DNA from 3 places in the Micromonospora sp. DH14 genome. Region 2 is predicted to be linked to each of the others. Evidence: riboswitches for the same ligand, from Rfam matches in the RefSeq annotation. Region 2 holds a riboswitch; each other region holds the start of a gene.
The links. A riboswitch is a leader RNA that binds a small molecule or an ion and turns the genes downstream of it on or off. The one in region 2 is predicted to bind cobalamin.
Positions count from the first base shown of each region.

Region 1: another riboswitch for cobalamin. It lies ahead of QCZ28_RS18960 (ribonucleoside-diphosphate reductase subunit alpha); the one in region 2 lies ahead of metE (5-methyltetrahydropteroyltriglutamate--homocysteine S-methyltransferase).
Region 3: another riboswitch for cobalamin. It lies ahead of cobN (cobaltochelatase subunit CobN); the one in region 2 lies ahead of metE (5-methyltetrahydropteroyltriglutamate--homocysteine S-methyltransferase).

Region 1 covers NZ_JARVKT010000013.1:150,316-153,586, reverse strand. The annotation lists gene QCZ28_RS18960 (ribonucleoside-diphosphate reductase subunit alpha) at 1-1,514, opposite strand, end outside; cobalamin riboswitch at 1,707-1,924, opposite strand; gene QCZ28_RS18955 (enolase C-terminal domain-like protein) at 2,212-3,271, shown strand, end outside.
Region 2 covers NZ_JARVKT010000012.1:74,192-77,462, forward strand. The annotation lists gene metE (5-methyltetrahydropteroyltriglutamate--homocysteine S-methyltransferase) at 1-1,345, opposite strand, end outside; cobalamin riboswitch at 1,463-1,680, opposite strand; gene QCZ28_RS17625 (hypothetical protein) at 1,792-2,280, opposite strand; gene QCZ28_RS17630 (terpene cyclase/mutase family protein) at 2,274-3,271, opposite strand, start outside.
Region 3 covers NZ_JARVKT010000003.1:188,164-191,434, forward strand. The annotation lists gene cobN (cobaltochelatase subunit CobN) at 1-1,597, opposite strand, end outside; cobalamin riboswitch at 1,910-2,039, opposite strand; gene QCZ28_RS06770 (MBL fold metallo-hydrolase) at 2,381-3,097, shown strand; gene QCZ28_RS06775 (hypothetical protein) at 3,100-3,271, opposite strand, start outside.

The sequences.
Region 1 (3,271 bases), on a different contig from region 2:
ACGTCCTGCAGGCCCATCAGCCCGAGCCCGACCGGCCGCCAGCGGGGGTTGCTCGCCGCCGCCTGCGCGGTCGGGTAGTAGTTGATGTCGATGACCCGGTCGAGGAAGGTCACCGCGGTCCGCACCGTGGCGCGCAGCCGCTCCCAGTCGATGCCGCCGTCGGCGAGGTGGGCGGCGAGGTTCACCGAGCCCAGGTTGCACACGGCGGTCTCGGCGTCGCTGGACACCTCGACGATCTCGGTGCAGAGGTTGGACAGGTGCACCACGTTGCCCGGCTCGGCGGTCTGGTTGCACAGCCGGTTCGACGCGTCCTTGAAGGTCATCCAGCCGTTGCCGGTCTGGGCCAGGGTGCGCATCATCGTGCCGTACAGCTCCCGCGCCGGGACCTGCCGCACGTACCGGCCCTGCGCCTCGGCCTCCCGGTACGCGGCGTCGAACCGCTCCCCCCACAGGTCGGGCAGATCGGGCACCTCGTGCGGGTCGAACAGCGACCACATCTCGTCGGCCTCGACCCGGCGCATGAACTCGTCCGGGATCCAGTTGGCCAGGTTCAGGTTGTGGGTGCGCCGGGCGTCCTCGCCGGTGTTGTCCCGCAGGTGCAGGAACTCCTCGATGTCCGGGTGCCACGGCTCCAGGTAGACGCAGGCGGCGCCCTTGCGCCGGCCACCCTGGTTGACCGCCGCCACGCTCGCGTCCAGGGTGCGCAGCCACGGCACGATCCCGTTGGACTGCCCGTTGGTGCCCCGGATCAGCGCGCCGCGGGAGCGGACCCGGGAGTACGCGATGCCGATGCCACCGGCGAACTTGGACAGGTTGGCGACCTGGGCGTACCGGGCGTAGATCGAGTCCAACTCGTCGAGCGGGGAGTCGACCAGGTAGCAGGAGGACATCTGGGTGTGCCGGGTCCCGGAGTTGAACAAGGTCGGTGAGCTGGGCAGGTAGGCCAGGCTGGACATCAGTCGGTAGAAGCCGACCGCCTCGTCCGCCGTCCGGGACAGGCCGCAGGCCACCCGCAGCAGCCAGTACTGCGGGGTCTCCAGCACCAGTCGGTTGGTGGGGTGGCGCAGCAGGTAGCGGTCGTACACGGTGCGCAGGCCGAAGTACTCGAACCGGCGGTCGCCGTCCGGGTCGACGGCGGCATCGAGGGTCGTGGCGTGTGCGGCGACGAACGCGGCGGTGTCGTCGCCGATCAGACCCTCGGCGTGGCCGACCCGGATCGCCGCGCTGAACGAGGTGATGCCCTGCCGGCGTACCTCCTTGTCGACGTAGCCGGCCAGCAGCCGCGCGGCGAGGCGGGAGTACTGCGGCTCCTCGCCGATCATCTCGGCCGCGGTCTGGATGGAGAGCCGGTCCAGTTCGGCGGTGGTGGCGCCGTCGTAGAGGCCGCTGATGGTGCGGGTGGCCACCCGCATCGGGTCGACGTCGGTCAGGTCGTCGGCCCACCGCTCGACCGCCCGGACGATCTTGTTCACGTCCACGGGCTCGGTAGCGCCGTCGCGCTTGCGGACCCGCATCGGCGTCCGCCGCGCGGGCGTGTCGGCGGCGGCCGGGACTACCTGGGTGACTGTCACCACTCGCTCCTCGGAGTTCGAGACCTGGTGGCCCGGACGCGAGGAGACAGACACCGACGGACGCCACGCCGGCGCGGCGTGGGATCAGGTGGCGTCAGCCGTCCCACGCGGCCTCGGACCGCCGCGCACCCGGGTGCGGGTACGCGGCGCGCTGGCAGGTCTTCGGACTCGCGGGCACGACCGGGCTCGCCGGTCTCCTAGTGGCCGTCGCTTCCCAGGCCGATGGGTGGCCCAGTGCTGATGACGGCGGTCGTTCCCACTCACCGCTGCGGGACAGTCCCGGATTTCCACCGGGTTCCCTGTTGCCTCGACCGCGCCGGATGAGCGGCCGAACCAGCTGCGCTCGACACCATATATAGGGACGCAGCCGTTGTCACACCCCACATGTCGGTTTCGGGCGTGTCGGCGGCCAGCGCGGTGACCACCGTCACCACCCGGGCCGCGCACGCCGCCCCGGAGGACGCCGGCACCGGGGGCACGATTCTCCGCGCCGGTGTTGACAATGGTCAGTGGACCGACACCCGACACAAACATCATATGTCTGGGTGTCCGTAGTGATCGACAACGTTGACGCGCTCAACGAGCCGTCCGTATACTCCTAGTTATCATCTGATCTTTAGCCTAGCCGGGCGAGGAGCGCATGCCGCAGATCACTGCCGTCACCGTCGAGGACGTCCGCTTCCCCACCTCCCTGACCGCTGACGGGTCAGACGCCATGAACAAGGACGGCGACTACTCGGCGGCCTACGTCGTGCTGCACACCGACGGCGTCGACGGCGCGGGCGCGCCGCTCGCGGGGCACGGGCTGACCTTCACCATCGGCCGTGGCAACGACATCGTCGCGGCGGCGGCGGTCCACCAGGCACAGCGCCTCGTGGGCCTGGACGTGGCGACGATGGCGGCGGACATGGGCGCCGTCTACCGCCTCCTGACCTCCGACTCGCAGCTGCGCTGGCTCGGCCCCGAGAAGGGCGTCGTCCACCTGTCGCTGGCGGCCGTGCTGAACGCGTCGTGGGACCTGGCCGCCCGGGTCGCCGACAAGCCACTGTGGCGGCTGCTCGTCGACATGTCCCCCGAGCAACTCGTCGACATCGCGGACCTGCGCTACCTCTCCGACGCTTTGACCCGGGACGAGGCGTTGGCCATCCTGCGCGCCAAGGAAGGCACGAAGGCCGCCCGCCTCGCCGAGCTCGACCGGACCGGCTACCCCGCCTACACCACCTCGGCGGGCTGGCTCGGCTACGGCGACGACAAGCTGCGCCGGCTGTGCCAGGAGGCGGTGGACAGCGGCTACGGCTACGTCAAGCTCAAGGTCGGCGCCAACCTCGACGACGACATCCGCCGCTGCGCGATCGCCCGGGAGATCCTCGGCCCGGACCGCAACCTGATGATCGACGCCAACCAGGTGTGGGATGTCGGCCAGGCCATCGAGTGGGTCACCGCCCTCGCCCGGTTCAAGCCGCTCTGGATCGAGGAGCCGACCAGCCCCGACGACATCCTCGGCCACGCCGCCGTCCGCCGTGCCGTCGCTCCGATCGGCGTGGCCACCGGCGAGCACTGCCACAACCGGGTGATGTTCAAGCAGCTGTTCCAGGCCGAGGCCATCGACTTCTGCCAGCTCGACACCGGCAGGTTGGCCAGCATCAACGAGATCGTCGCCGTGCTGCTGCTCGCCGCGAAGTTCGACATCCCGGTGTGCC
Region 2 (3,271 bases):
CGGCCCGGTGCTCCGCGCGAGCCTGCCGCAGCTCCGGGGTTTGCGGGAAGGACCCGATGGTGGTGGTGGGCAGCGGTGGGAGACCCAGTCGGGCCTGCTGGGTGGCGGCCCGTTGGGCGTACGGGCCCCGTCGTACGTGTTCGGGTCGCAGCGCGTCCAGGCGGGCTCGGACTCCGTCGTTGCGCCAGGCCGCCGGTGCCGCCGGTGGGGGAGGGGGTAGCACGCCGACGCCGTCGCGCAGGGCGCGTCCGAGAGCGACGACCTCGTCGACTTTCTGTCGGGCGAAGGCGAGCCGCACACGCAGTTCCTGGTCCAGGTCGGGTTCGGCGGCCAGGTCCACAGGTACGTGCAGCAGGGAGCACGAGGTTGACACCGCGACGTGGTCGGCCAGGCCGGTCAGCGCGGCGCCGGTCGCGGCGGCGGAGCGCAGGTCGGTGCGCCAGATGTTGCGTCCGTCGATCAGGCCCGCGACGATCGTCTTCCCGCGTAGTGGGCCGGCGGCGGCGAGGCGGTTCAGGTTGCCCGGCCCGGCGACCAGATCGATGCCGACCGCCTCGACCGGCGTGCTTAACAGCGCCGGCAACGCGTCGCCGAGGTCACCGAAGTACGACGCAACAAACAACCGCGGCCGGTGCTTCAGGACACCGAGCCGGCGGTACACGACGCGCAGCGCAGCGATCTCCTGCGGAGTGCGGTCGGCGGCGTACGCGGGTTCGTCGAGCTGAACCCATTCGACGCCGGCACCGGCCAGGGCGCCGAGGATGTCCTCGTAGACAGCGACGAGGTCATCGAGCCGGTCGAAGGGCCGGAAGCCCTCGGGCGCGTCCTCGGTGGCCTTGGACAGCAGGAGGTAGGTCGCCGGACCGACCAGCACCGGCCTGGTGGTGACGCCGAGCGCCTTCGCCTCGCCGTGATCCCGCACCGCCTTGTCCGCCCGAGCGGTGAACGGTGTGCCGGGGCCGACCTCCGGCACCAGGTAGTGGTAGTTGGTGTCGAACCACTTCGTCAGCTCCAGCGCCGGCTCCCGCTCCGTGCCACGAGCCATGGCAAAGTAGGTGTCCAGGTCGCCGAGGCCGAGGCGGCGGAACCGGTCGGGGACCGCGTCGACCAGGACGGTGGTGTCGAGTACCTGGTCGTAGAAGGAGAACGTGTTCGACGGGATCGCGTCCAGGCCGGCGTCGCGCAGCGTGCGCCACACGTCGGCGCGGAGGCCGGCGGCAGTCTCTTGGAGGGCGTTCGCGTCGATCCGGCCCGCCCAGTAGGACTCGACGGCGTGCTTGAGTTCGCGGTGCGGACCGATGCGGGGATAGCCGAGCACGGTGCTCAGCCCGAACGATGTGGTCACGAGACGGGTGTCCTTCCCTCGAGGTCTACCCCCGACCACACGGGAAGAAACGGCAGGGCACCGGCCGACGACCGGGCCTCGCCCAGGCCCTCCCGAGAGGCCGACGGCGGCGCACGCGGACGCGTACGCGGTGCGGGCAGGTCTTCGGACTCGCGGGCGCGACCGGCGTGCACCGATCTCCTACTGGCCGTCGCTTCCCAGACGCTCACGCGTCCAGTGCGTATGACGGCGGTCGTTCCCACTCACCGCTGCGGGGCAGTCCCGGTCTTGCACCGGGTTCCCTCTTACGACGCCACACCATGACAGCGGGGCGAACCAGCACTGCCGCCCATCGTACGGCCTGCTAGCTGATCCTCAGGGCCGCAGTCATCGGCAGGTTTCCCTGTCGTCCGCCCGCCACCGGGCCGGCCGGGAATCCGGGTGCCCGGACTCCCGGCCGAGGCCCGCTACGGCGGGGAGATGGACGGGGCCTGCCCGGAGCCGAAGCGCCATCCTTCGACAGTGCCCTGCGCGGGGTTGTAACTGCTGGCCCCGAGTGTGCTGTAGGACCAGGTGCCGCCGGGTACGGCGTGCCAGTACGACCAGTACGCGCTGGCGGGCGGCGTGTTGACACACGGTTCGGCGGCGGGGAGGGGGTAGCCATTGATGCGACAGACGAATGCCAGCCCCCACCGTTGCGTACCGGTGACGGCGAAGCCGGCCCCCTGCAATGCGGCGAGGCCGGTCGGCGGGTCCCCGAGTCGGCAGCCGGTCTGCACCCCGAGACCGAACGCGGTGAGGTCGACCACCACCGTGACGCCCGCCCCCGGCGCACACGCTGCCGCGTGCGCGGCACGCGGAACCGGATCGACCGCGACCAGGCCGGCGCCGGCGACGACGGCCGCGAAGAGTAGCGCGAACCGCCGGCAAGCCGTCACCCGCAGGGCGGTCACCACGGCGCACACGCCAGGACGGGCGCGGTCAGCTGGGCACCGCTGGCCGATAGAGTCGCGTACCCGGTGGCCGCCATGCCGGGTACGGCCTGCGCGGTGGCCCGAGCGGCGGTGTTCGCGTCGAACCCACCCGAGGTGTACGCGATGGCACCATGATTGGCGGATGCCCCCGTGCAGTTGACCTGCAGGCTGATCAGGTGCTGGCGAGCGCGCAGCCACGGCAGTGATCGTCCGGCGGCGGACAGCGCCTGGGCGGCGAGTCCGGTGCTGTTCGCGTTGGGCACGCCGTTCGCGGAGAACGAGCCGTCGCTGTTCTGCACGGAGACGAGCCACTGCGCTGCCGAGGCCGCGACGAGTGGCCGGTCCGCCGCGAGCAGAGCCTGCACGGCCATCGCTGTCGCGTCGACGTCGCTGACGCAGGTCGCCTTCCCGAAGAGCAGCGGGAAACCGCCGTCGGCGCACCGGCTCGCGGCCAGGAACGTGACCGCCGCCGGTGGTGCGCCCCCGGCGCGGTCCAGCGCCAGCACCGCGAAGGACTGAGTGAACGCGTTGCTGTAGTCGCCGAACGCGGAACGGTCGGAGTATCGACCCGATGGTGTCAGCAGGCCGTTGAGGCGGGTGAGTAGGTCGACTCCGCCGAACGCCGTCGGGTTGAGGCCGCGGACCTGGGCGCCGAGGGCGAGTTTCGCCGTCGCGCCCGCGTACGCCTCGGTGCCGTCGCCGATGTAGCCGGTGAGTACGGCGGGTTGGGCGAGCCATGACACGGCGTTGGCCGCAGTCGTGTCGGCTACCTTCGCCGCGGCGAAGGCGAACACCGCGTCGAGGGTGAGCCCCTGGTCGGGGTAGGCGACGCCGTCGAAGGTGACTTCGAAGCGTTCACCGTCTACTGCCTGGCGGGCGAGCCACCCGGCGGCGGCGTCGACCCTGTTGAGGGTCGGCGGTGATGCTGACGCAGCTGACGGTGGGCCCGTCAGAGTCAGCGTGAGGGCGGCGA
Region 3 (3,271 bases), on a different contig from region 2:
CGCAGTCGGCGGCCAGGCCGAGGCCCTTGCCGGGCAGCCACTCCAGGGTGCCGTGCTTGCCGAGGTGCACCACGGCGTCCGCGCCGAAGCCGCCGTCCGCGACCGGCGCGGTCAACCAGCGGTACGCGGCCAGGTAGTGGTGACTCGGTGGCAGGTCCGGGTCGTGGTAGATGGCGATCGGGTTCTCCCCGAAGCCGCGCGGCGGCTGGATCAGCAGCACCACGTTGCCGAAGCGCAGCCCGGCGAGCACGACGTCGCCGCCGTCGGTGTACAGCTCGCCGGGCGGCTCACCCCAGTGTTCAGTGATCCGCTCGCGCAGCTCGGCCGGGACCTGGTCGAACCAGCGCCGGTAGGTCTGCCCCGGTACCCGCGCCTCGGCGCCGGCCAGCTGCTCGGGGGTGAGCCACTCCACGTCGTGGCCACCGGCGGCGATCAGCGCGTGGATGAGCGCGTCGCCGTCGGTGGGCACCGGGCCGTCGCCCAGGTGGTAGCCGGCGTCCGCGAGCGCGGCGAACAGCCGCACCGCCGACGCCGGGGTGTCCAGGCCGACCGCGTTGCCGACCCGGGAGTGCTTCGTCGGGTACGAGCTGAGCACCACCGCGACACGCTTGTCGGCGGCCGGCACGTACCGCAGCCGGGCGTGGCGCACCGCGATCCCGGCGACCCGGGCGGCCCGCTCGGGGTCGGCGGCGTAGACCGAGAGCCCGTCGGCGTCGATCTGCTTGAACGAGAACGGCACGGTGACGATCCGGCCGTCGAACTCGGGGATGGCCACCTGCATGGCGGCGTCCAACGGGGACAGCCCGGCGTCGCTGTCGGCCCACTGCGCCCGGGTGCTGGTGAGGCAGAGCGCCTGGATGACCGGCACGTCCAGGGCGGCCAGTGCGCCGACGTCCCAGGCATCCTCGTCGCCGCCGCCGGAGGCGTCGGCGGCGACCGCACCGCCGGCCGCGAGCACGGTGACCAGCAGCGCGTCACAGCGGGCGAAGAGCCCGAGCGGGCCGGCGTCGGCGGTCAGCCCGCGCAGGGAGCCGCAGAAGATCGGCAGCGGGTTGCCGCCGGCCGCCCGGACCGCCTCGACCAGCACGTCGATGAAGCCGGTGTTGCCGGCGAGGGCGTGTGCCCGGTAGAAGACGATTCCCACTGTGGGCCGGTACGGGTCGGCCAGGTGCGCGCCGTGCACCCCGTACGCCGGGGTACGCGCGGGCGGGGCGAACCCCTCGCCGGTGAGCAGCACCGTGTCGGAGAGGAACCGCGCCAACTGTCCCAGGTTGTCCGGGCCGCCCTCGACCAGGTACGCCAGCGCCTGGGTCGCGACACCGGACGGCACTGTGGAACTGGCCATCAGCTCCGCGTCGGGTGTCGCCTCGCCGCCGAGCACCACCGTGGGCACGCCGGTGGCGAGCACCGTGGCGAGGCCGTCGGGCCACGCCTGCCGGCCGCCGAGCAGGCGTACGACGACGAGGGCGACCCCGTCGAGCAGGGCGGGCACCTCCTCGAGGGTGACCCGCGCGGGGTTGGCCAACCGGTAGTCGGCGCCGCTGGCGCGGGCGGCCAGCAGGTCGGTGTCGGCGGTGGAGAGCAGCAGGATGCGCACGGCAGGCTCCGGAAAGTGACGTCGACGCGCTCGCCGAGGCGAACTGGCGACGTGGGATGGGCGCGGGGTTCAGCAGGCACCGCGACCCGGGCGGCTCACCGGCGCGGGGCCGACGGCGACGGGTGGCGCGGTGGGGAACTCAGCGGTGAACGGCGCGGGAGCGTGCGGATGCCGGCGCGTCGGTGCGGCCGGGTCGGGGCGCGGCGGGGCGTCCGCCGCTCGGTTCGCGACGGTGATCGTCGGTCACAGAGACGCCATGCGTCATCGGGTCCTCCTCGGGTGTCCACGCCCTGGGGTACGTCCCGACGGCCGAAGTATCCTGGCTTCCGGATCGACGCTCTCCCCCGGCCTTCCAACCGCAGACACACGGCCGTGACTCACGAGGGGGGATCGCTCCCCGGTGACAGTGGCGGGACCGCGTCGGATTCGCACCGACTTCCTTCACTGCCGTCAGGCTGCGAATGCTGCCACACCCCCGCGCCGCCGGTCAACGCCGGCTCCAGCGCCGCCAGGCGGGTGCTGTTCATCGAGTTTCACCGATTGGTGCGACCTCCCACCCGCACGTCGCAATGCCCCGCATCAATGCCACTCTCCCTTTGCTCTGCTTACCTATGTGCACCAGTCACTCTCCGTGCCCGGTGCCCATAGGTAAGCAGAGCAAAGGGATGACGCACCTACCCTGGCCTGCGCCGATCGTCCGGCGGGCGTTGGCAGACGGCGCCCTGGCCTAGGATCGGCGAACGCCACACCAGTGTCCGTGATCAATCTCGGAGGTCGATCACCATGGTCGCCCCGCAGTTCCACCACCTGGCCGGCCGGGTCTGGCTCTGCCCGGGCGATCCCGACCCGGAGGCGGTCCAGGCTGGCGTCGCCTTCGTCGCCGACGAACGCGGCAGTGTGATGATCGACGCCGGGCAGAGCCCCGCGCACGCCCGCGAGATCCGGGCCGCGTTGACCGCCGCCGGCCTGCCGCAGCCGCGCTGGCTGGTCTACACCCATCACCACTGGGACCACGTCTGGGGCGCCTGCGCCTGGCCCGCGGTGGAGATCGTCGCGCACGATGCGGCCGTGCCGTTGCTGCGCGCCGAAGCCGCCCGGCCGTGGAGTCACCGCTACCTGGACGAACAGATACGCGCCGATCCTCGCCTCGGCCCGAGCTTCCGGGCCCGCGCACGCGCGATCGACTCCTGGACGGACTTCGTCGTCCTGCCGCCGACCCGGACCTTCGCCGACGTCGACGAACTGCCGGCCGGAGTCGGGCTACGCCACGTCGGCGGTGGGCACGCGCCGGACTCGACCGTCGTGCTGGTGCCGGACTCGGGCGTCATGCTGCTGGGCGACTGCTTCTACCCGCCGCCGGCACACCTGCGCCGACCCGACGACGGCCCCGACCTGGGCCTGGTCCGCCGACTGCTCCAGGACGACTACCTGTGGTACGTCTCCAGCCACGCCGAACCGATGACGGCCGAGCAGGCCCGGTCAGCCGTCGAGGCCGCCTGACCTCAGCGGGCGTGACGTTCCGGGTGGGCTCGACTCCAGGTCCGCATCCGCTCCGGGTAGCCGGTGCGCGCCGCCTCGTACAACGGCACCGCGTGCTTGCGGGCGATGGCCCCGGCCGCGCGGGGCGTTCCGGTACGGCGACGGATCCACTCGCCGTCGTGGGCGATCGCCACG